DNA from 4 places in the Ruegeria sp. CJ6 genome. Region 1 is predicted to be linked to each of the others. Evidence: riboswitches for the same ligand, from Rfam matches in the RefSeq annotation. Region 1 holds a riboswitch; each other region holds the start of a gene.
What was found. A riboswitch is a leader RNA that binds a small molecule or an ion and turns the genes downstream of it on or off. The one in region 1 is predicted to bind cobalamin.

Region 1 (5,704 bases):
ACCTGCGATCCCGCGCGCAATATGCGGCACCATCAGACCGACAAAACCAATCACTCCGGCTACGGAAACAAACACGGCCGTTGCCAAGGCTGCGGTGAAAAACATGCTGAACCGCAGACCCCGAACCGGCACACCCAGAGTAGCGGCAGTCAAATCCCCGGTCAGCAGCGCATCCAACCAGCGGCTGCGATAAAGCGAATAGCTCAGGATCAGCAGCAGACCGATGCACACCAGCGGGAACGTCTCCCAACGGGCCAGGCCCAGCCCCCCCAGCATCCAGAAGATGACAGAATGGGCGGCGCGGCTATCACCGGCGAAGATCAGATAGTTGGTGATGGCCGAAAACAAAAACGACACAGCCAGACCCGCAAGGATCAGCTTCTCCGGTGCGCTGGTGCGAAGCCCATGAACCAGCGCCAGCACGATGCCCGACGCCACAAGACCGCCGCAAAAGGCAGCCAGAGGCAGAGTCCAGAAACCCAGAATATCTCCGGTCACGGTAATTACAAACACCGCCCCCGCTGCCGCGCCCGAGGACAGGCCGAACAGAAATGGATCGGCAAGGTCATTACGTGTGGTCGTTTGCAGCACCACGCCAACGATGCCCAGCCCGGCACCGATCACGGCTGCAAACAACGCGCGGGGCAATCGCAGGTCGAATACGATCCTATGCAGCGGCGACATCTCTCCGTCCTGCAACCCGGTACCTCGCAATATCGCGGTGAAGGTGTCGGACAAAGGAATCGAGGTTGTGCCGTAGATCGTGGAAATCAGCAAAAGGGCGGTCAGAACGACCGCCCCCAGCAACAACGTCAGGCCCAGTCGGCCCATATTAGCTCTGACCCGGATGCATCGCGCGCGCCATCTTCGAGATCGCTTCGATATTTGCCGGTCCGGGCGTCAGCTCTTCGTAGCGCAATCCGATCCAGCGTTCGTTCTTGACGGCATCAGTCTGCGACATGACGGGATGTTCCTGCAGGAACTTGAAGGTGTCCTCGGCGCCATTGCCGGTCTGATAATCCAACAAAACCAGGAATTCCGGGTTCGATGCGGCAACGGCCTCCCACGAAGTGCGGCCCCAGCTCGTGTCCATGTCATGAGTGACGTTTTCACCACCAGCGGCTGTGATCATCGCATCGGGAATCGCGAATTTACCGGCGGTAAACGGAGCATCTGCAGGACCATCCAGAAGAAAGACGCGGGGCTTGGGCAGTTCAGCAGTCTTGGCTTCGATCGCTGCCAGCTGCTCTTTCCAGCCCGAGACCAGAACCTCGGCCTTGTCTTCGACTTGCATCACCTTGCCCAAGCGCAACACATCGCCAAACAGAAGATCCATGCTGGCTTCGGGGCGATCCTTGTCCAGATGGACACAGCTTTCCGTTAGAACCAAGGTCTTGATTCCGAACGGTTCCAATGTATCTGGGGTCACATCACCACCCGGCTTCATGCCATAGTACCAACCTGCAAAGAACAGGTCGGGTTCAACCGCCACCAGGTTTTCGACGGTCGGATATTTCGGCGCAAGCTCGGGGATGTCGCCGCGCAGGGCATCAAAATCAGGGCTGGTCTTGTACCAGCCGGTGATGCCGGTCAGGCCGACGATCTTGTCCTGCAGACCCAACGCAAAGGCCATATCGGTCATGTTCATGTCATGCACAACCAGGCGCTCGGGCGCGGTATCAAAAACCAGCGGTTCGCCGCAGTTGTCTACGGTGACTTCTTGCGCAGCAGCACCGCTTGCCATGGCGGTGGCCAACGCCACGGGCCAGATGTATTTCATCTCAGTGTGTTCCTTCGACTAAGTTGAGACTGTGGTTCTTCGAATATCAAGCGCCGGGATCACGCGGCCTTCGTGGAGAAAGCAGAGGAAATCAACGCCAAAAGTTTCGCGGACTCTTTCGGGTGTCAGCACCTTGTCCACCGACCCAAACTCGATCATGCGGGTCGATTTCATCAGCGCCACGTGTGTGGCGAATTCGGGGATCATGACCAGATCGTGTACGATCATGACCACGGTGATCCCAAGCTCGGCGACCAAAGACAGCATCCGCCCTTTTGCATCAGGATCCAGATGGTTGGTCGGTTCGTCCAGAAACAGCAACGAAGGGTTTTGCGCCAAAGCGCGCGCGATATGGGCACGCTGACGTTCGCCTCCGGACAGTTGGGCCATGCGCTTGTCCGCGAGATTGGCGAGACCGGTCAGGTCTAAAATCCGGTCCAGCTCTTGCGCGTGGCCTTCGGCAGAGCGGTCCGCACGGATGGGTATTTGCCCCAGCGCAACATAATCGCGTAACGCCAAGCGTCCATCGGGCAGTTCCTGCTGACCTACCACTGCAATCATGCGCGCACGCTCTTTGGCAGAGAGCTGTTTCAGACTGCGTCCTTTGATCCGAACATCGCCAAGTGCCAGCGGCTCAGCGCCGCACAACAGATTGAGAAGCGTCGTTTTCCCCGCCCCGTTCGGGCCGGCGATGGCTAGAATGGAACCCTCGTCCAACTCGAACGAGACGCCCTGCAACAGGACATCTCCGTTAAGGGCATAATACTCAAGGTTTTCGGCAATCAGAAAGGGTGGCAACGTCATTGCGATGCCCCCTGTTCGATCCGCGGCATGCGCGAGAGGGTTTTATTGGACAACGCCTGCGGGCGATCAGTGGCATTTGTCCAGCCATCCGGGCTTTCACGATACTGCGCTGCAAACTCAGCCAGCGACTGCACCTCATCCGCGGTCTGAATGCCACCAAAAAGGTATTGCGCCTTTCCTACGGCCTGGAACCCAACCGTTCTGGGACTATCGCAGCCTGCCATGCAAGACGACGCGCGGATCGCAAAACTGCGAGGTAATTTCCCAGTCAACGCATCGCAAATTTCATCAAGGGGCAGCCCTTCAGCGCAGCTTTCGCAGACTAGAATGAAATGATCAGGCGTATCTGGCATGGTCCACTCCACTTGTTTCCAAGCGCATGCGGAAGCTGCCGACAATGTAAACACGCGATTGACGCGCCATCAAAGCCTCCTTCCAGGACGCCCCGCCCCGGGTTGGTTAAACATCTGATGGCAGGTCTCCTGACTTGCGGGTCCGCGCTCGGCCAACCTTCCCGATCCTGTGGACCAGTGGCTGTTTGGCCTTGCTCACCGCTTACAGTTGCGGGGGCAGTTACGGAATTGGCACCTTTTGGCAAGCCTCACCGTATTCCCTTTTCATCCCGCGGCAACGCCACCGGGAACCATCAATCGATTGAGTGCCCGAGAACACCGGACACGTCAATGATAAAGTCGAAGGCACCCAACTCTGGTCGAGGATCGAGCGCCGCCAACCACGTGTCCGAAGCACCAACCGAATAGCTTGGGCTGCGCGCCGAATTTGTCTGGCCACGGTTGTCCATAGTTGGTGTGTTTGGAAATTAGACAATCTGAGGTAAGCTGAACAAATTTAGAGGTTTAGCTTTGTCAGCACCTTACCCCTGTTTGATCATTGCCTGGGTTTATCCAAGGAGACGGTTCTTTGACACATGTTTCGCAAAACGCATTGCCGCCGGATATTGTTGATGATGTCATTGACCACAATCTCGAGGCCGTAGCACGGTGGAAAGGCCATCGCTTAAGGGCTCAGCATGGGCGCAGTCACGGGTGTGTAGCTGCAATATTCACCGTCAGAAACGATCTACCAGAACAGTTCCGTCACGGCCTGTTTGAACAGCCCGCAGCCTATTCAGCCGCACTTCGCTTTTCCAACGGCGCGCATCTGGATGACCGGAAATCGGATGCCCACGGGATGGCGATCAAGCTTTTTGATGTGCCTGGCCCCAAGCTGATCGACGCCGAAGCACTTGCGCATCTGGGGACCACACAACTTAGCGACGAGTTCGATTTTGTATTGGTCGATCAGGATGTGTTTCCCAGCTACGTCCCCGATGAATATGAGCGATTGGGCAGGCTTGTCGCCACATTACAAGCGGTCCAGCACGCGATCAAAGGGCGACGAAAATGGAGTCTTAGGTTGATCACCAAAGGGCTGCGCGCAGGATTTCGCGCCTTCCTCACTCGTGAAGGCAAGCGTCAGTTTCGCGTCGCGAGTGATTTTGCCTCGAACTATATGCACTCGCCTTTTGAGGTCCATTTCTGGTCGACAACACCGTATCGGCTGGGCCCCGATCTAACGGTCAGATACTTGGCCCGCAGCGCGAAACCAAAAATTCCGGCACATCCGGTAGACGACCCAGATGGGATCGGGCAATGTTTGCGGCAAAACGTGGCCGATGGAGATAATCACTTCGAGCTGTGTGTGATTGAGCCCCCGCGCCCGGCCGACGAATTCGATGTGCTCGACAATCGCATCCGGTGGGCATGCGATCCGCAACCAGATGCACCTCTTGATCCGTACCATCATACCGTCACGCCCGTGGCGGATATCACGATTCCCAAAGGTGCAGAATTTGATCCGCAGAATGGCGACGCGATGAGCTTCTCGCCCTGGCGTGTCACGGCAGATCACGAACCTTTAGGACCGATTAATGCGATCCGGCTCAGAACCTATCTGAGCCTGGCCCGCGCCCGGTTCCCGAACCGATGACCAAACGGAGATGTATTGATGCTGGACGTTGATGATCTGATCAAACTCGGATTCAAGATCTCCCCACCCGTTACGAGTTATTTGGCCGCGATCAGGCTTGCAAACGCCGCGAAGATCCACCGACCGCGGCCCTATACAATGGGCGCAGACTACACGACATGGCCCGGCGTGTTTTCCCATCGCTGGATCGGTCGGCATACGACGCCAGAAGACCTCTCACCCGTCCTGCCGTCGGAAAGCGAAGTTGCTGATCTCTTTCGCCGACGGACACAAATGGATGGCAACCCGCTTACCTTGATGTGCCCGCAAGGATCGACACTTTTGTTTATCTCAGCCGCACAATGGTTTACCGACAGTTTCCTTCGCACCTTTGGGGCGAAAGGACCGGTTGATCAGACGGATTCGAACCACGAGGTCGATCTGTGCCAAATCTACGGGCTGAACGATTTTCAGACCGACATGCTGCGCGAACGCGATCCCGATACCACTGAACTAACCCACCGGCTGGCCTTTCGTCTGGATACACAGGGCGAGATGTGGGCTCCGAAGCTGTTTCAAAAAAACCAATCCGGTGGTGTTAAGCTTGCGCCCCCCTTTGATGGCAGTCTTGCCACTGGCGAGAATTGCGGAAAGCCCCTGCACGATCCATGCAAGTTGTGGAATGCGGTGAAACGGGCACATCCGGGTCTCAGCGATCACGCGATTGACCAGCTACTGCTCGATTTTCATGCAACCGGGCTCGATAATGGCAATGGTACCATAGGCTATATCACGATCAATACACTGATGTTGCGCGCCCATAACACCTTTGCCGATCTGTTGTGGCGCGAAAAGCGCGGCATATCAGGCTGGGACAAAGAGCGTGTGTTCCAGACCACACGCTGCACCTTGATCGCATTGCTGATCAAGCTTGTGCTTGAGGACTACATCGCCCACATCGCCAATATGCCATTCAAACTGCCTGTTGGCGTCAATCGCTGGCAACCGTGGCATCATTCCAACCAGATCGCGATTGAGTTCAATTTGCTCTACCGCTGGCATTCGATGATCCCTGAGCGATTCATAATCGACGGCGCACAGGTTGGCCCGGAGGGGTTCAGATTCAATCCACGACTGGTCGAACAAACGGGC
Region 2 (5,704 bases), on a different contig from region 1:
CTTGAGCCGCAGCCCCGCAGAATTTGCCCCGAGGAATTCGTGGAACGCACGCATCACGTCATCTTTCCACCAACCGCGCCTGTGATAATCGTCAAGCATGATTACGCCGCCTTCGATCATCTTGGGCAGCAAAGCATCCAGATCCGTTTTTACGCCCTCGTAGGAATGGTCGCCGTCCAAATAGGCAAACCCGATGCTTTGATCTTCAAACAGACTCAGCGCTGGTCGCGAATAGTCGCGAATGATCGAAATTTGCCCCTTGGCAATCTCGGTGCTGTATTTGCCCGTCACTGCCTCGTAAATTCGATCCATATCCTTTTGCGTGCGCGCTCCGGCGAGCGAAGCACCGCCATCCGGGTCTTGCTGTACTTGCCAGGGATCGATGAGGCACAGTTTCGAGGGCTGCAGCTCTTCCAGCAGAATCCGCGAAAACTCGCCCTTCCAAACGCCAATTTCAACGCTCAGCCGTCCATGCGGCATGGTCTTGAGCATTTCGCGCCGCAGGGAATCCTTCCGCTCGCGCTGCTCAGCTTGCTTCTTGCGGCGATCCTCAGCAGATACAGCTTCACCCATAGACGTCTTCTCCGGTAGAGGAATTTTGCAACGCTTCAACCAGATCAACCCAGTCCGGTCTGGCTCTCAATTCTTCGGCTTTCGACCTGTGCCACTCACATGCTTGGTGATGGAGGTCTGCCAATTGCGGATCTGCCATCATCTCAGATTTGATGTCGTGCATAGCCGGCATGTGTTCCAGAATTGAGCGATCCTCAACATCATTGTGGTTCATCATGAGCCAGTATTTGAGCCCTTGATCCTGCCCCACATGATTGGTGCGCCCACGGTCGCGCTTGACCAAAAAGCTATCAGTGCTGCGCACAGCATAATGATGAATGCGCGCGAATTCATGGCTGAAACCACGCCATGCTTTCCATTTCACTTGGTCTGCTGGGTACAGGTTCCCGCCCGAATCCCGCCACAACACGCCTTCGTATGGCGCGTCAGGGTTCGGTGCATCTTCTGGATTGATCCTGGGACGATGGGCGCGAAAACGGCTGAATTTTCCGTTGTTGCGGAACAGCGTTTTGAACCCTTTGGTCCGATGATGCGGATAGCCGTCTTCGGTGGCGGCCAGAAAGAAAGTCTCAGGTACAGGTCGATCAACGAAATCGTTCTGACCCGCATTTCCGAACATGCGCCAGCAGATCGAGATCGCGTCCGCCACGCCGCTGGCCTCAACGAGGCTTCTTATATCACTATTGGGCAAACGGATATTGATATACTCGTCCACATCCAAACTGAGAATCCAATCCGATGACAGATAGCTTGGGTGATTCCGCGCAAGCGAAAATGCACGAACCTGCGGCGCGGCGCGCGGACCCAGTCTGTTTCGCTCGTGGTGAGCCCAGCCAAGCACTTGCAGCCGTTCGCCCATGGCATCAGTACCATCAGCGCAATCATTGGTATAAATCAGAATGTCATCAAAACCGATTGCGTGGTTGTAGGCCACCCAATCGATCATGAAAGGCCCTTCGTTTTTCATCGTTGTTACGATGAGAAAGGTCTCATTCGTCATAAGTTGTTCTCTTGCCTGTGCCGGTGTCGGACTCCTGTTGATCTGTTTAGAATAGCCCCAGAATTTTGTCCAACCAGGTCGCCAGACAGCCGCAACGCTTGCCGATTATTTGATCTACCGATTCTGCGGGATCACCTCATAACCCGGTTCTTCTGGCTCGTCGTCCAGCATCTCGGTTGGGAACCCTGGCGCCTGGATCTCCAGTCCGGTCGCGTCCTCTAGCCGCCTGATGATGTTCGGGGACAGTTCACGCTCACCATATCGCGCGATGCCATCTTCGAAAATCTTAATCATCAATGGGTTTATCTCCAGAGGAACTCCGGCACGGTCGGCGACCTCCTGAAACAGACCGATATCTTTTTTCACCAGGTCCATGGTGAAGGAAATATCGCGCGAGCCGTTCAGGATGACCTGACTTTCGGTCTCGTGCACGAAGGATGTGCCTGACGATATCTTGATCGCCTCATAGGTGGTTCCAAGGTCCATACCGGCGGCCTTGGCTGTCACCAATGCCTCGGCGCAGGTGATCAGGTTGGCGGTAGCCAGATAATTGGTCAACACCTTCAGAACAGAGGCCGAGCCCAGATCGCCCGTGTGCAAAATGCGACGCCCCATGGTGGTCAGGAATGGCAGGATACGTTCAAAAGTCTCACGATCACAGCCTGCGAAGATCGAGATATTACCCGTCGCTGCCCGGTGACATCCGCCGGAAACCGGGCAATCCACTGCAGCCCCGCCTCGTTCGATGACCATTGCGCCAAGGCGTTTGACTTCGGCTTCATCGGTGGTCGACATTTCCATCCAGATTTTGCCAGGGCCGACCTCTGGCAACATTTCCTGCATCACCGCATCCGAGGCCGCAGGAGAAGGCAAACAGGTTATAACAGCATCGCAATTGCGCATCAGTTGCGCCGGGCTTTTGGCGGCTTTGGCACCCTTGGCGACGAATTCGGTCACCAGATCCGGGTTCAGGTCATGAACCGTCAGATCGATACCGTTTCGTAGCAGCGATCCAGATAGCTTGCCCCCTACATTCCCCAGCCCGATAAACCCTACTTTCATGCGCGGTATCCTCCTGTTCGCATCTTGCTGCCATGCCAGCACGTCGTTGCAGAAGTATCATGCCGCCCAGCGACCCCGACAGGTCGCTTTTTATCCGCTTTTTCACGGATCGGCGCGACTCGCTTGACAAGCAACCCTGCCCTGCCGCATGTCCCTTTCGTTGGTGTCTGCGAGAGCAGATGAAAAGGGAATGCGTCAGCGGTTTTTGCCGTCAAACGCAGCCGCCCCCGCGACCGTGACCGGAGAGGGTGCCCAAAGCCACTGGCAGTATGGCCGGGAAGGCGGGACATCCGACAGAGGCCTCCTCTGACATCCGCAAGCCGGGAGACCTGCCAACGCCCGAAGATGAAACCGGACGGGGTGTTCCGGTGTGGGGCTGTGATCGGCCCGCATGAAACCCCGTCCCCCACGAAGAGGATTTGGGGGGATGAGAGACATGACCGAGACCGCACCGGTCGAACTGCTGGTTTGCACTACCTGCCGTCGCGGGCTGCCTGTCGAGGATGACGCCCAGCGCCCCGGCACGTTGCTGCACAAGGCGCTTGAACAGGCGGGCCTGCCCGAAGGCATTACCTTGAAAGCTGTGGAATGCCTGTCGAATTGCGATGAAGGCTGCTCGATCGTGCTACGCGGAGGACCGGATCGCTGGACTTTCGTGTATGAGCATCTGAACGAGATCGACCATGTTGAAACCATCGTCGAAGGCGCAGCCAAATACCTCGCCACCGAGGACGGTTTGGTCAAATGGCGCGAACGTCCCGAACATTTCCGCAAAAACTGTGCGGCCCGCATTCCCCCGATTGGAGCCCTGAAATGAGCAATCTCGAGAAACTCCCCGTCACTGTGATCACCGGCTTTTTGGGCTCGGGCAAAACCACTTTGGTGCGACACCTGATGCAGAACCCGCAGGGCAAGCGTCTGGCGGTGGTCGTCAACGAATTCGGCGATGTCGGCGTCGATGGCGATATCCTGAAGTCCTGCGCCATTCCTGATTGCCCGGCGGAAAACATCATGGAACTGGCCAATGGTTGCATCTGCTGCACCGTGGCCGATGATTTCATCCCGACCATTGAAGCCCTGATGGCACTAGAGCCGCGCCCCGATCACATCCTGATCGAAACCTCCGGTCTTGCCCTGCCAAAACCGCTGCTGAAGGCGTTCGACTGGCCCGATATCCGCTCGAAAATCACCGTCGATGGCGTGATTGCTCTGGCCGATGCCGAGGCCGTGGCCGCTGGTCGGTTCGCTCCGAATGTCGAGGCGGTGGATGCGCAACGCATGGCAGATGACTCGATTGATCATGAAACTCCCTTGTCCGAGGTGTTCGAGGATCAGATTTCCTGCGCCGACATCATTCTGCTGACCAAGCCCGATCTGGCTGGCCCGGAAGGCGTTGCGAAAGCGAAAGAGATCATCGCCGCCGAAGCGCCCCGCCCCATGCCCGTGGTCGAAGTGGCCGAGGGTGCCGTGGACGTCCGCGTCGTGCTGGGTCTAGAAGCCGCGGCCGAGGATGACATGGACGCGCGTCCCAGCCATCACGACGGCCATCACGATCACGAGCATGACGATTTCGAAAGCATCATCGTTGAACTGCCCGAGCAAACCGATCCGATTGATCTGGTCGCCAAGATTGAACGATTGGCCAACGAGTTGAATATCCTGCGCGTCAAAGGCTATGCCGCCGTTCAGGGCAAGCCCATGCGCCTACTGGTTCAGGCCGTCGGTGCGCGCGTGCGTCACCAATATGACCGCCTGTGGGAGCCCGGCGAAGACCGTCGCTCGCGCCTTGTGGTCATTGCCGAGCATGACGATATCAAAGAGGCCGAGATCCGCGATATCCTCGTGGGTGTAACCGAGGCTGCCGAGTAAGACTTATGCACGTCGTCTTCCGCGAAAGCCATGGGCTCGAAGAAACCGAGACCCCGACCGATCTGGGTCAGAGCCCGGCGGACCTGGTGGTGCTGTCCTTTTCCGACAGTGACCTTGGCGCTTTCGCGGCGGGATGGCATCGTGGAGGTGGGCCTGAAGGACGCATGCCAACGATGCGGCTGGCCAATCTGACGGCGCTGAAGCATCCCCTCTCAGTCGACACATATGTCGAGCAGACACTGGAGGGCGCAAAGGGCATCCTGATCCGTCTGATCGGTGGAGTGCCCTATTGGGCGTACGGCTTGCAGCAGGTTCTGGCGCTGGCGCAGGCCAAAGGGATTGCACTGGCCGTACTGCCCGCAGACGGTCGCGAGGATACGCGGCTGGATGATTACTCTACCCTGCCTGTCTCGACCCTGCGGCGGCTGGCGCATCTGTGCGACACCGGCGGTGAGGTCGCGGCGCAGGCCGCTCTGGCGCAGATGGCACTGGCTGCGGGGTTGTATGCAGGTCCGGTCATGGGCGCCAAGACCATCCCCGAATGCGGTGCCTGGTGCCCAGATCACGGCGTGATCCCTGCAGAAAACGCTCTGCCCGGTGATGCGAAACGTATCATCGTAACCTTCTATCGTGCTTATCTGACCTCGGCGGACACAGCCCCAATCGCAGCGCTGATCCGCAGCTTGCGCGCGCGAGGTTTTGAGGCCGTCGGCCTGTTTGCCCCGTCGCTCAAAGCACCAAATGCCGCCGATTGGCTGCGCGAGACTATTGTAGCGCTGAAGCCTTCGGCAATCGTCAACGCCACCTCATTCTCAGGCAAGGGCGCATCAGGCACCTCACCTCTCGATGTGGCAGAGGTGCCGGTCTTTCAGGTGGCGCTGGCCACCTCACGCCGCAAAGCGTGGGCCGAAGCGGAACGTGGCCTTTCACCAGCTGATCTTGCCATGCATGTGGTCCTTCCGGAAGTGGACGGGCGGATCAACGCGGGCATCGTATCCTTCAAAGAGCCGGGCAAACGCGACCCGCATCTCGAATATTCCCGTTTCGCTCATCGGGCTGAACCGGAACGGATCGAAGCCATCATCAACCGCATCTCCGGCTGGCTGAACCTTCACGACAAACCCAAAGCGGAGCAGGTTCCGGCGCTGGTGCTATCGACCTATCCCGGCAAAGACTGGCAGATGGCCCATGCGGTGGGTC
Region 3 (5,704 bases), on a different contig from region 1:
AGGCCGAGCGCGATCTGGTGGCCTTTCCGGTGTTCACCCTGATCAATCTGGCGGCCGGGCGCACAAGTGTTCTGCCCAACTGGAGGTTCAGCAAGCTGGACCAATTGTCGCCCGTGCAGTTGGAAAGCTGGCTTCAAACGCAACAGATCACCCGGGCCCTCATCCCACCATCGCTATGTGAAAAACTGGTTCAATCCGAGGATACCGGTCCGTTGCACACGGTGTTCACCGGCGGCGGTCCGGTGTTTCCGAGTCTTGTCGAGGCGTTGAGAACCCGGCACAGCCTGTCGGTTGTGTGCGTTTATGGGTCGACCGAGGCTGAACCGATTGCCCATCTTGACGCCGCGGATATCACGGTGAAGGATCACCACGACATGGCTGTTGGAAGGGGTCTACTTGTGGGATACCCGGTGCCCGAAATCACGCTCCGCATCCGCGACAATGAAGTTCAGGTCGCCGGCGCACATGTGAATGACGGGTATTTGGACCCGACCCACTCGAAGAACAACAAAATCGAAGAAGGTGGTGTCATATGGCACCGGACCGGTGACGCTGGCGCGCTGGATGATGACGGGCGTTTATGGTTATGGGGGCGCGTCGGGTCCGAAATTGAAGTCTTTTCAGGTACGCTCTTCCCCTTTGCTATCGAAGTCGCGGCACAGAGATGGCCAGGTGTAGATCGATGCGCGCTCGTCAATACCAAAGCAGGCCCCACACTTTGCGTCCAAGGTTCCGCGGATCACATCGACGATTGGACTAAATCTGCGCTTGGTTTTGGCGTTCCAAATGTGATTTCGATTAAGAACATCCCTATGGACAAGCGTCATGCCTCCAAAGTCGATCGTACGAAACTTGCACGCATCATAGAAACCTGACGCAATATGTCTCGTAGGCCACTGAACCTGCCCAACTCATCGCTCCCGTCGCTGTGCGCGTTAACAGAGGACTGAGTGTAGCGACGAAGTCATTGTTTTAGAATTTCCAATCAAAACCTGCACACCTTGGTCAGGGGAAATCTGCAATTGCCAGTTACATCTGGCCGCATGAAACATATAATCGCAGATACACTGTTAGGGTGCGCCCCGGCGAACGGTTGATACCCATTTCATTGCACAAAGATGTTCAGCTTGACGCGTCATCCAAATCCGCCACAAACCTCAAGCGTTTCTAACCCAGGACTACTAGCCGGCTTTCTTCTATGCCGCTGCAAGAATCTCAATTAAGCTCACCCACATAATCACGACTAATAACTGCGCGCTCGCGAACTTTGCTGCTCTGCATTTTAAATTGAATAAGCTGTTGTAATGCGTCGATGAACATAAAAGATTGAAATAGAGTTCTCTTGGCTCGGTAGCTTCAGATACCCAGGAGAAACGAGTATGGGGAAAGCAGATATGACAAAACCTACTTCCGCTCAGAAAAAACTTTCGGAACGGTTACCAGTTTATCTATCGTTGGCCTGTATCATATGCAGCTACCTTGTCTCCGCCGCTTCATTGCAAGCTTCTGAGCTTCCCTGGATCAAACTAGATAGAGAGGTTCAGGCGCCATCGGGCGCCAAATCACTCTGCAAAGATTATTCGTGGGCGTGCGCGAATACTCGTACTTCTGGTCTGCCAGAAGCGCAGGAGAAACAGATCGTTAAAGCGATTAACTTGCGCGTCAATCGGAGGATCCGCGCCGTTTCGGATCAAAACCAATACGGGACAAAGGAATACTGGACGCTACCAATGCAGGGGTCAGGGGATTGCGAAGATTTCGCTTTGCAAAAGAAGTTTGAACTAATGCAGAACGGCTTGGATCCTACGAAGCTACTTATTGCAACTGTCTTAGACACCAATCGCAGTGGCCATGCAGTTTTAGTTTATCGCTCGAGTGAAGGCGATTTGATTCTGGACAATGTCACCAACAGGATCAAATCGTGGAAGGAAACGAGGTATCTTTTCCTACGAATACAGGACCCAAATCACCCTGATCGTTGGGTACAGGTTTCTAGCGGCTAAAAACAATGTGGCGCGCCCTCGAGACGCGCCACAATAAAATTTTGGTCCTGCGACTACTGGTTGTTTCGCGGCAACCCAAGTTTAGGACACCGCTTCAAACTTTGGTCAAGCTTTCGCAGCGTTGTACAAACGCGGAGTCACCAGACCTGTACTGTTCAAACCGCGCATTGCCTTGGCTGCCGCAAGCACTGCCAGATCAGCAATCGGCTCAATGACGATTACCAGCATATAAGCGCCGCCAAAGGACAGAACCGACGCCATGGTTTCTGCGCCGAAACCCTGGCCGTAGAAGGCCCAGAACCCAACCCATGCGACTACTCCTCCCTGATACGTCGCACTTAGGGCAAGAGCTTGGCTATATTTGAGGTCAACATATGCTGTGCCGGGTGCGATGATGCGGCTGGCCAGTGCTTGTAGCGCAAATAGCGGCACCAGCAGAGTGGTCAGGTTGATGAAGTACTGCGGAAGATCGAACGGGGCAAAAAACACACCCTGAATCAGGAGACCAGCTGCCAATCCAAAAGCCGCGGGTGCAGCACCGAGAAGCAGAAACAGCGTCGACCCCAGGATGAAGTGGACTTCAGAGACACCAACCGGGAAATGCGGCAGGACTTCGAAGAAAAGGAAAACCCCAACGGTGGCGAGCACCGAGCGCATAACAAAAGATGCAGGTCCATTCGCTCGCAATGTGGAAAACGTTTCTTTCGCTGCGTAAGTAGCCGCACCTGCGGCGGTAACATAGGAAAGCGCGATTTTGGCACCATTCACGATGCCCGGTTCGATATGCATGTTCTTTCTCCCTACCGCCTCACCCGGCGGCTTGTCAGGTTGAATCGACCGTAAGGCCGACAGGTTCAGTCTGGGCATAGCCCGGCGCTTTACGGCAGGTCTCCTGACTCGCGGGTGCTCGCTCCGCCAACCTTCCCGGTTCCATTACGAACCAGTGGTGTCTTGGCATCGCTCTCCGCTCACAGTTGCGGGGGCAGTTACGGAATTGGCGCCATTGAAAACACCGAACCGTATTCCCTTTTAATCCTTTTGGCTTCAGCCATCAGGAACCGAAAACAATTCACCGCTACAATGGCGGCTTCGCCTGTGTCAATTGTCTTTGCGACCTATTCCAATGTAAACTCGACCGAAGCAGGATTCACGCAACCGGTCACTTGATCGACAGGGTAAACCAAGCGTTACCTGAAACCTCTTGAAGCTCTAGCTGCTAGAGGCTTTAAGATTCGGATTAATTCGCGATAGTGCGATCCAAATACGTTAAACTTGTGAACCAGGACGAGACCTATGCTTACAAGGCGCCATTTCATTCAATCCACCACAGCGCTGTTCTCGGCGTCTGCGGCCAGTCCATTGATCGCCAAAACCTGGCCAACCGCATCGCAGAAGACCTATTGGGACAGTCAGGTCACGCCAATTGGTTACGATCCAATGACCTCAAATCCGTGGGGTGTTCATGACCGTTTTTTACCAAGACGCGTCGCGGCAAATGATGGTTTGGTTCCAGGTGACATCCATGTGGATGCCGTCGCGCGCTATCTCTATCATATCGAAGAAGACGGGACCGCAATGCGCTATGGCGTAGCGATCGCGCGTGGGAATCTTTACGAGCCCGGCACCTATGTTATCCGCCGAAAGGTCGAATGGCCACACTGGACACCAACCGCTTCAATGATCGAGCGCAACCCCGAATACGCGGAATTCCGGAATGGCATGGAGCCCGGGCCGAATAATGCTCTCGGCTCTCGTGCCCTTTATCTATACGTTGGAGACCGAGACACATATCTCAGAATTCACGGCACGCCTGAGCCAAGAAGCATCGGCGGTCGCGCAAGTTCTGGATGTGTGCGAATGATCATGGCTCATATCAATGACCTCTACCCAAACGTGAAAACCGGCTCGACCGCTTTCCTATACTCTGCCGAAGATAGCGTCACAGCCCGCTCATGAATATTGGGCAGCGTACATGGACGTCGCTGCCCTCATTTCGATCAGGCGTCGCGCGCAATGCAGATCGGAGCGCCATTCGTCGCGCGCAATGGTACCAATGTCGTCTCGACAGGTCCGCTGTGCTCATACCAAAAGCAATTATCTTCTGGCAAAAGGCGTGCCGTGGTCAAATCCTGCGCCGGCCCTGCCAGCGCTACGACCGAATCTGGCACGTTGCCTGGTTCAAGTGCTTTGCTTTTGGCCCCAGTGAACTGGGCTGAGCAACCAGCCGTAATCGAGACTAACGTGATGGTAATTGCGATCTGTTTCTGCATTGATCTGTTCCAAATTTTTTGCGTCATCTGCAATTAGATTGCATCCACACGGCCGGCCCGCAAGACGAAATGAACTAACAATATCGCAGGCAAAGAACCCGGATGAAAAAAATATAAAAGGTATTGAAGCTCTAGTTACTGTAGGAACTATTTACAAAGGACCATAGAGATTCTTGAGGTCCAATCATGTCATCCGATACCCATAGCCACGACCATGGCCACGAAAACAAACATGGTCACCACGCATGCGGTAGCGGCGGGTGTGGCGACATCGCCCCCGCCGGTCCAATTCCTGAAGGTGGTAGAAGCTTTCAGGTCTCTGGCCTTGATTGCGCCGAAGAGGTGGCGATCCTGAACCGTGTCGTCGGCCCGAAAGCAGGTGGCGAAGAGCATCTTGCATTTGATGTGATCAACGGTCGGATGACACTTCTTGAAAGTGCTGCCAAGTTATCTGACGAAGATGTCATGATGCTGGTTGCCAGTACTGGTATGACCGCCAAACCATGGGATGACGGAAATGCCGCCCAGGACCAGGCGGCGCATATTGCACGTCAGCGGCGGTTCACCACTCTTAGCGGAGGGTTTTGGGCAGCGGGTTTTGGCTGGCACATTTTCGAAACCGGCATGGGCGGTGCGCTCGGGCTGTTCTCGGGACATGGTGAGGTTCCGATGCCTTTGCCCGAGGCAGCTTTGTTCGCGGTCGCGATCTTGTTTGGCGTCTGGCTGGTGGCCCCTAAGGCCTGGTCTTCGGCGCGTCGACTTTCGCCGGATATGAACCTTTTGATGGTTGTTGCCGTCGCTGGTGCCATCGCTCTGGGTGAGTTTTTTGAAGCCGCAACTGTAGCATTTTTCTTCTCGCTCTCTCTTTATCTGGAAAGCTGGAGTGTCGGACGTGCTCGGAACGCGGTATCCGCGCTGCTTGATCTGGCCCCCCCGACGGTTCGGCTGGTTCGTGCTGACGGTTCTGAGGCAACGGTCCCGGCGGCGGATGTCTTTGTCGGTGACAGCTTCATCGTTCGGGGTGGGGATCGCATTCCACTTGACGGGGAAGTCATCGAAGGGGCTGGTGCCGTTGACCAGGCTCCAATCACAGGTGAAAGCGCGCTGATTCCCAAAGAGCTGGGTGATGAGGTCTATGCCGGCACAATCAATGGTGAAGGCACCCTCAAAATACGTGCGACGAAAACAGCGTCAGACACCGTGCTTGCCAAGATCATCCGGATGGTCGGTGATGCTCATGCGCGCCGCGCGCCGGTTGAGCAGTGGGTTACAAAATTTGCGCGGATCTATACGCCCATCGTTATGGTCGTCGCAGTGGCCATCGCCCTGATCCCGCCGCTTGCATTTGGCGCATCGTGGGGCTTCTGGTTTTACAATGCGCTTGTTCTGCTGGTTATCGCCTGCCCCTGTGCGCTCGTAATTTCCACACCG
Region 4 (5,704 bases), 190 kb from region 1:
TCCATCAACTTGGATCAGACGCCCCGATCGATCTTGCCGATCCTCAGCGCACAGGCTTCAACTTCGATGTCCTGCATGGCGTCACCTACCAGATCGATCTTTCGCAACCGGCACGGTTCGATACGCTCGGTCGAGTGATTGATCCGGCATTTTCCCGCATACGCAACCTGGAATTCGATGGGCAGCCGATTGCGCCTGACCAGAGTTTCCTTGTCGCCACCAATAACTACCGCGCCAATGGCGGTGGTCATTTTCCAATTGCGCGACAAGCCCGTATGATTGACCTGCCTCAGATCAGCATACAGGATATTCTATGCAAATACGTCGCTGGCACACTGCCCGCCGACCCACTTGCGCATGCAACGCGCCCCTTTTCTTTTGTACCAAACCAAAGGCAGGGCGCGATCCTGACAACGGGGCCGCGCGCGCTACACCATGTTGCAGAGCTTGCTGAGTATCATCCACGCATTCTGCCCGACGATGCGGATGGTTTCATGCGTATTCATCTGACCTTCTGACGGGTTGCCATTTTTAGGGGATGCACCTATATCGGCTCTGAGAGGTTGGCGCGGGCGAGCGCCTCGCCAACCTGGTCAGGTCCGGAAGGAAGCAGCCACAACGAGCCCCGCTTGGGTCGATGTCCAACCTCTCACTTAGAACCTATCAGCCGCAGGAGGGCGTTTATGATTGTAGCAAAAACCCTTCGGGCAGACCGGTTCTGATCCTTTCCGATCAACTGATTGCCTGAACACGTCGCCGGCGGATGCGCGATTGCCATTCGACGGGATTGCTGTTTCTGATCACAGGCAGACCAATGTTACTTTCCTTATCGGACCTCGGATGGTCCTCTCATTTCGCGGCTCAGCATACGGCTGATCCGTCACTTCTTCCGTATCGCATCTCGGCAGTACACCGGGATCGACTGATCGGGCTGAGCCCTGAAGGTGAATCGCCTTTGTTATCTCCGGATCAATCAACCGGTGCATATGCCGTCGGAGATTGGGTTCTGGTGGATGAAAACAAACGAATACGCCGTATGCTTGACCGGCGAAGCCAGCTTCAACGACGAGCGGCAGGTACCGGAGCTGCAGCGCAGTTGATCGCTGCAAATGTAGACGTGCTGTTCATCGTCAGTTCCTGCAACGCCGATTTCAATCTGCCACGATTGGAGCGGTATCTTGCGCTGGCGCATCAGGCAGGCTGCTATCCGGTGGTCGTTCTGACCAAGTCGGACATGTGCGATGATCCGAGCCTTTATGTAGATCAGGCCCAATCGCTCGCCCCGTTTCTGACGATACTTGCGGTCAACGCGCTGGATCACGGCGATCTCGAACAAGTTCTGTCGTGGTGTCCGAAAGGACAAACCAGCGCCTTGCTTGGATCATCCGGCGTTGGGAAAACGACGCTCGCCAACGGGATGACGGGGCAGGATCAGGCCACCGCAGGTATCCGTGAAGATGATGCGCGCGGCAGGCACACAACAACTGCACGCGCCTTGCATCGCATGCGCAATGGCGGCTGGCTGATCGATACGCCCGGCATGCGCGCGTTGCGTCTGCTGGATGCGCAGGAGGGGTTGGATGAGGTATTTTCGGACATCTCAGACCTCAGCCTGGATTGCCGCTTCTCGGATTGTCAGCACGAGACCGAGCCCGAATGTGCGGTGCAGGCGGCAATCGACGCTGGTACGCTTGATCCCGCGCGGCTGGACCGCTGGCGCAAGCTGCGGCGCGAAGACCAACACAATTCCGCTTCGGTGGCGCAGGCCCGCGCCCGCGACAAGGCGTTCGGCAAGATGGTGCGCAGCGTGATGCACGAGAAAAAATCCCGTAAAGGGCTATAACGAAGCTGGGCACCGACCTACCGGTGCCCAGCGCTATCAGGCGATCAGTCTAGGCCAGACTGCCGCATTCCGTCTTGCGAATGCACCGATATGGCCGATCTTGGACACTCCGAATTCGCTTGGTGCAAGCAGATGGCGCCCGGCTTTGGGTCCATAGAGATCGGCAAGACGCCAGACAGCATCCGGCGGCACCATTTCATCATCTGCGAAGGTAAACAGATCGACACGTTTGCCCAAGTCTTTCCAGCGGGCGGCGGGCAGTGTCGTGCCGATCTCTGGCACATAGCTTTTGGGGGCGGTGCACCATTTGCGCCATTGCCAATAGACTTGGGCAGGCAGGTCCGATCCAAACCCGACCAACCGCCCGGGCAGGTAGCCAAGCGCCTTGACCACCAGCGGCGCGTGACCATACCAGAACAACGCCGCCAAAGCGCGATAAGGCCAAGGGTGATCCGCCAGCGTTACCAGACCCGAACAGACACAGATCATCCTGTCGATCTGATCGATATCGGGTTGGATCGGGCCAAACATTCCGCCCAAGGAATGACCGATGCTCCATAGCTTGGCCTGCGGAAACCGTCGGCGCATCTCGGCCCGGGCGGATGGAATGTCGATCAACGCCCAATCGGCCATGGTGACATTTGACCGCTTTTGCGAACCCACCAAAGAGTGACCAAAATCCCGGTAATCGTAAGTCAGGCAGGCCATGCCCTGTTCTTCGGCGAGCCATCGGGCGAAGTACTGATAGTAATCCCTCGGCACCCCAGTCGCACCGTTTATGACGACCACCTTTTCGGGGTCGGCAACCGGACGGTAAAGCCGCGCCGACAACATTGCCGGGCCGGACGGGATTTGAAAATCCTCGGTCACAACCGCCTGCTGCGTGTCCAACATGGTGCCCTCCAATACCGACTGAACTGATCAGTTCACCCGAAGCGCCTCAAGTCAAGGTTGACGTGGCTGGACCGTACGTCACTTGCCTGACGCAATCTTCTTGACTCGGGCACGGCGCAGCCGATAGCCATGTCGCGATGGTTCTCGCGCCCAATCGGGCCGGGATGAAAAGGGAACACGGTGCGGTTCTGCACGGAGAAAACCGGAAAGAACCTAGTCCGAGACTGCCCCCGCAACTGTAAGCGGAGAGCAATGCCGAGATACCACTGGCCTTGAAGGCTGGGAAGGTCGGCAAAGCGATGACCCGCAAGTCAGGAGACCTGCCATCAGATGTAGAACCGAAACTCGGGCGGGGTGTCCGGGACGGGTTTGATCGTGCTCTGCACCGACCAACCTGTGCCACGCCCTCGCCCTGCGCGCGGAGGGCGCATTGATGATCTGGAAGACTAAAACGCACGAATTCGCGGCGACCGTGTGCCAACGTACTGGGGCAACCTGCCCCGCACTGGCGCAAATGGCGCGGGCTCTGACGCAGGCCATGTCCGCCACAAAACCGGTCACGAAATCTGAGTTTGAGATTGAAGGCACCATAGATCTGTCGCACTGCCCGGAAGGATGCTCCGCCCGCTTTCGCGCCCAATGCGACCAGATACGTGTATTCTGCGGAACCGATCCTGAAATCGATACCGGCCGGCTGGATGACTACGCAGACATGATGTTCGGAACCGAGTACCGCAGCCTACCCGCAGACCTGCTAAGGAATCCTCCTTGCGCCATGCTTGAGGCTTCGCTTCTGGTGCAGCACAACGGTGGCGAAATCTCGCCACATGTTGGTGTCTAAGCCGTCAAACGGCTTGAACACGGGCCGGTTCAACGGCCCAAAGCATCTGGGCATTTGTCTCGACTGCGCAAGGACGCACCGTACGCAATCGCTTCAATGCCGCCTCAGGCCGTTCACCGCATTCAACCATCAGACGCAGAACCACCATCCCGGATCGGCCACAGCCACCACGGCAATGCACTAGCACACGGCCACCACCTGACAACGCCTGACGTGCGGTCGCGCCAACGCGGGGCCAGCGGTCCAAAATCTCTTTGGGTGGCGTGCCAAAATCTTCGATCGGCAAATGCACCCATCTGCTGGCACGCCCCTGAATATCAGCGCCAAAATTCCGCGCACCATCCTGAATCATCTCGACCTCAGTGGTCATCGAGATCACAAGTCCCGGCTTCCAGTCTGCGATAAGATCAAGGTCTTCTGTATACGTTCCTCCACGCCCAGGCATCGAGGACAAGGCCAAGGTGCCTCCGCCAACCTGCAACGCATAAACCACCAGTTGCGACATAATCTCCCCCCAAACAAACTTCACCCAACAACATACTGGTCCAGTAATTAGAATAGAGTGGATTTTAGCCGCATACCCACGCATTCCAAAATGAAAATCGTCCCGGCTGGCTGTGGACGCGGGCGGCGGGGGCCTCTACGCTGCGGCGTAACGCGAATCCGACAGAGCAGACATGACCGAGACGCCCAACCCCGCCTACCAGGTTCTTGCCCGCAAATACCGCCCCGAAACCTTTGCCGATCTAGTCGGTCAGGACGCCATGGTGCGTACCCTGAAAAACGCATTCGAAGCGGATCGGATCGCGCAGGCCTTTATCATGACCGGCATCCGCGGCACCGGTAAGACGACGACCGCCCGGATCATCGCCAAGGGTATGAACTGCATCGGTCCCGATGGCAGCGGCGGCCCTACCACCGAACCCTGCGGTCAATGTGAACACTGCGTAGCCATCATGGAGGGCCGCCATGTCGATGTGATGGAGATGGACGCCGCCAGCCGCACCGGTGTCAATGACATCCGCGAGATCATCGACAGCGTCCGCTATCGCGCTGCGTCCGCGCGCTACAAGATCTATATCATCGACGAGGTTCACATGCTGTCGACCAGCGCTTTCAACGCGCTGCTCAAGACGCTGGAAGAACCCCCCGAACACGTGAAGTTCATCTTTGCCACCACCGAGATTCGCAAGGTCCCGGTGACCGTCTTGTCCCGTTGCCAGCGCTTTGATCTGCGCCGGATCGAGCCGGAGGATATGATCGGACTGCTTCGCAAAATTGCAGGTGCCGAGGGGGCACAGATTGCCGAGGATGCGTTGTCGTTGATCACCCGGGCTGCCGAAGGATCAGCGCGGGATGCGACCTCACTGCTGGATCAGGCGATCTCGCACGGGGCCGGTGAAACCAGCGCGGATCAGGTGCGCGCGATGCTGGGGCTGGCCGATCGGGGCCGGGTGCTGGATCTGATGGATATGATCCTGCGCGGCGATGCTGCAGGCGCGTTGACCGAGCTGAGCGGGCAATATGCCGAAGGGGCTGATCCACTCGCCGTCTTACGCGATCTGGCTGAAATCACGCATTGGGTTTCGGTGGTCAAGATCACCCCGGATGCCGCCGAAGATCCCACCGTTTCCCCCGACGAACGCGCCCGAGGTCAACAAATGGCCGAGGCTCTGCCCATGCGAGTCCTTACACGCATGTGGCAAATGCTGCTGAAAGCGCTCGAGGAAGTTTCCGCCGCACCCAACGCAATGATGGCTGCGGAAATGGCCGTGATCCGCCTGACCCATGTGGCCGACTTGCCTAGCCCGGAGGAGCTGATCAAGCGTCTGCAAGATACGCCTCCGCCGCCCAATGGTGGCCCCGGCAAGGGAATCGGTGCGCCGGGACATGCTCCTTCCGCGCCACAGGCTGTGGCCCGACCGGCCTATGCCGCATCGGGGATTGGCGGCAGCGCGGGCGGGCCAACGGCCGCGCTGGCCCAGGATGTGCAGGCAGCGCTGGCACGCTATCCAACATTTGAACATGTGGTCGAACTGATCCGAGCCAACCGGGATGTGAAGTTGTTGGTCGAGGTCGAAAACGGCGTGCGTCTGGTATCCTACCAACCGGGCAGGATCGAGTTC

Region 2: linked by a shared signal. The riboswitch ahead of ACR0BT_RS09790 (DUF1636 family protein) and the one ahead of ACR0BT_RS08470 (DUF1636 family protein) in region 1 are both predicted to bind cobalamin.
Region 3: linked by a shared signal. The riboswitch ahead of ACR0BT_RS17685 (energy-coupling factor ABC transporter permease) and the one ahead of ACR0BT_RS08470 (DUF1636 family protein) in region 1 are both predicted to bind cobalamin.
Region 4: linked by a shared signal. The riboswitch ahead of ACR0BT_RS09410 (hypothetical protein) and the one ahead of ACR0BT_RS08470 (DUF1636 family protein) in region 1 are both predicted to bind cobalamin.

Annotation. Positions count from the first base shown of each region.
Region 1 is NZ_JBQFQB010000002.1:623,249-628,952, forward strand. Features, by position in the region: gene ACR0BT_RS08455 (iron ABC transporter permease) at 1-831, opposite strand, end outside; gene ACR0BT_RS08460 (ABC transporter substrate-binding protein) at 833-1,780, opposite strand; gene ACR0BT_RS08465 (ABC transporter ATP-binding protein) at 1,799-2,584, opposite strand; gene ACR0BT_RS08470 (DUF1636 family protein) at 2,581-2,937, opposite strand; cobalamin riboswitch at 3,040-3,247, opposite strand; gene ACR0BT_RS08475 (hypothetical protein) at 3,231-3,386, opposite strand; gene ACR0BT_RS08480 (catalase family protein) at 3,506-4,573, shown strand; gene ACR0BT_RS08485 (peroxidase family protein) at 4,592-5,704, shown strand, end outside.
Region 2 is NZ_JBQFQB010000003.1:23,431-29,134, forward strand. Features, by position in the region: gene ACR0BT_RS09775 (class I SAM-dependent methyltransferase) at 1-573, opposite strand, end outside; gene ACR0BT_RS09780 (glycosyltransferase family 2 protein) at 566-1,573, opposite strand; gene ACR0BT_RS09785 (NAD(P)-dependent oxidoreductase) at 1,688-2,674, opposite strand; cobalamin riboswitch at 2,780-2,986, shown strand; gene ACR0BT_RS09790 (DUF1636 family protein) at 3,072-3,452, shown strand; gene cobW (cobalamin biosynthesis protein CobW) at 3,449-4,504, shown strand; gene cobN (cobaltochelatase subunit CobN) at 4,510-5,704, shown strand, end outside.
Region 3 is NZ_JBQFQB010000006.1:193,022-198,725, reverse strand. Features, by position in the region: gene ACR0BT_RS17695 (AMP-binding protein) at 1-875, shown strand, start outside; gene ACR0BT_RS17690 (transglutaminase-like cysteine peptidase) at 1,380-2,003, shown strand; gene ACR0BT_RS17685 (energy-coupling factor ABC transporter permease) at 2,109-2,792, opposite strand; cobalamin riboswitch at 2,869-3,081, opposite strand; gene ACR0BT_RS17680 (L,D-transpeptidase) at 3,297-3,959, shown strand; gene ACR0BT_RS17675 (hypothetical protein) at 4,001-4,273, opposite strand; gene ACR0BT_RS17670 (heavy metal translocating P-type ATPase) at 4,460-5,704, shown strand, end outside.
Region 4 is NZ_JBQFQB010000002.1:810,395-816,098, reverse strand. Features, by position in the region: gene ACR0BT_RS09430 (bifunctional 2',3'-cyclic-nucleotide 2'-phosphodiesterase/3'-nucleotidase) at 1-518, shown strand, start outside; RNA gene ffs (signal recognition particle sRNA small type) at 557-655, shown strand; gene rsgA (ribosome small subunit-dependent GTPase A) at 815-1,843, shown strand; gene ACR0BT_RS09415 (alpha/beta hydrolase family protein) at 1,880-2,737, opposite strand; cobalamin riboswitch at 2,860-3,079, shown strand; gene ACR0BT_RS09410 (hypothetical protein) at 3,171-3,578, shown strand; gene ACR0BT_RS09405 (phosphatase domain-containing protein) at 3,583-4,083, opposite strand; gene ACR0BT_RS09400 (DNA polymerase III subunit gamma/tau) at 4,256-5,704, shown strand, end outside.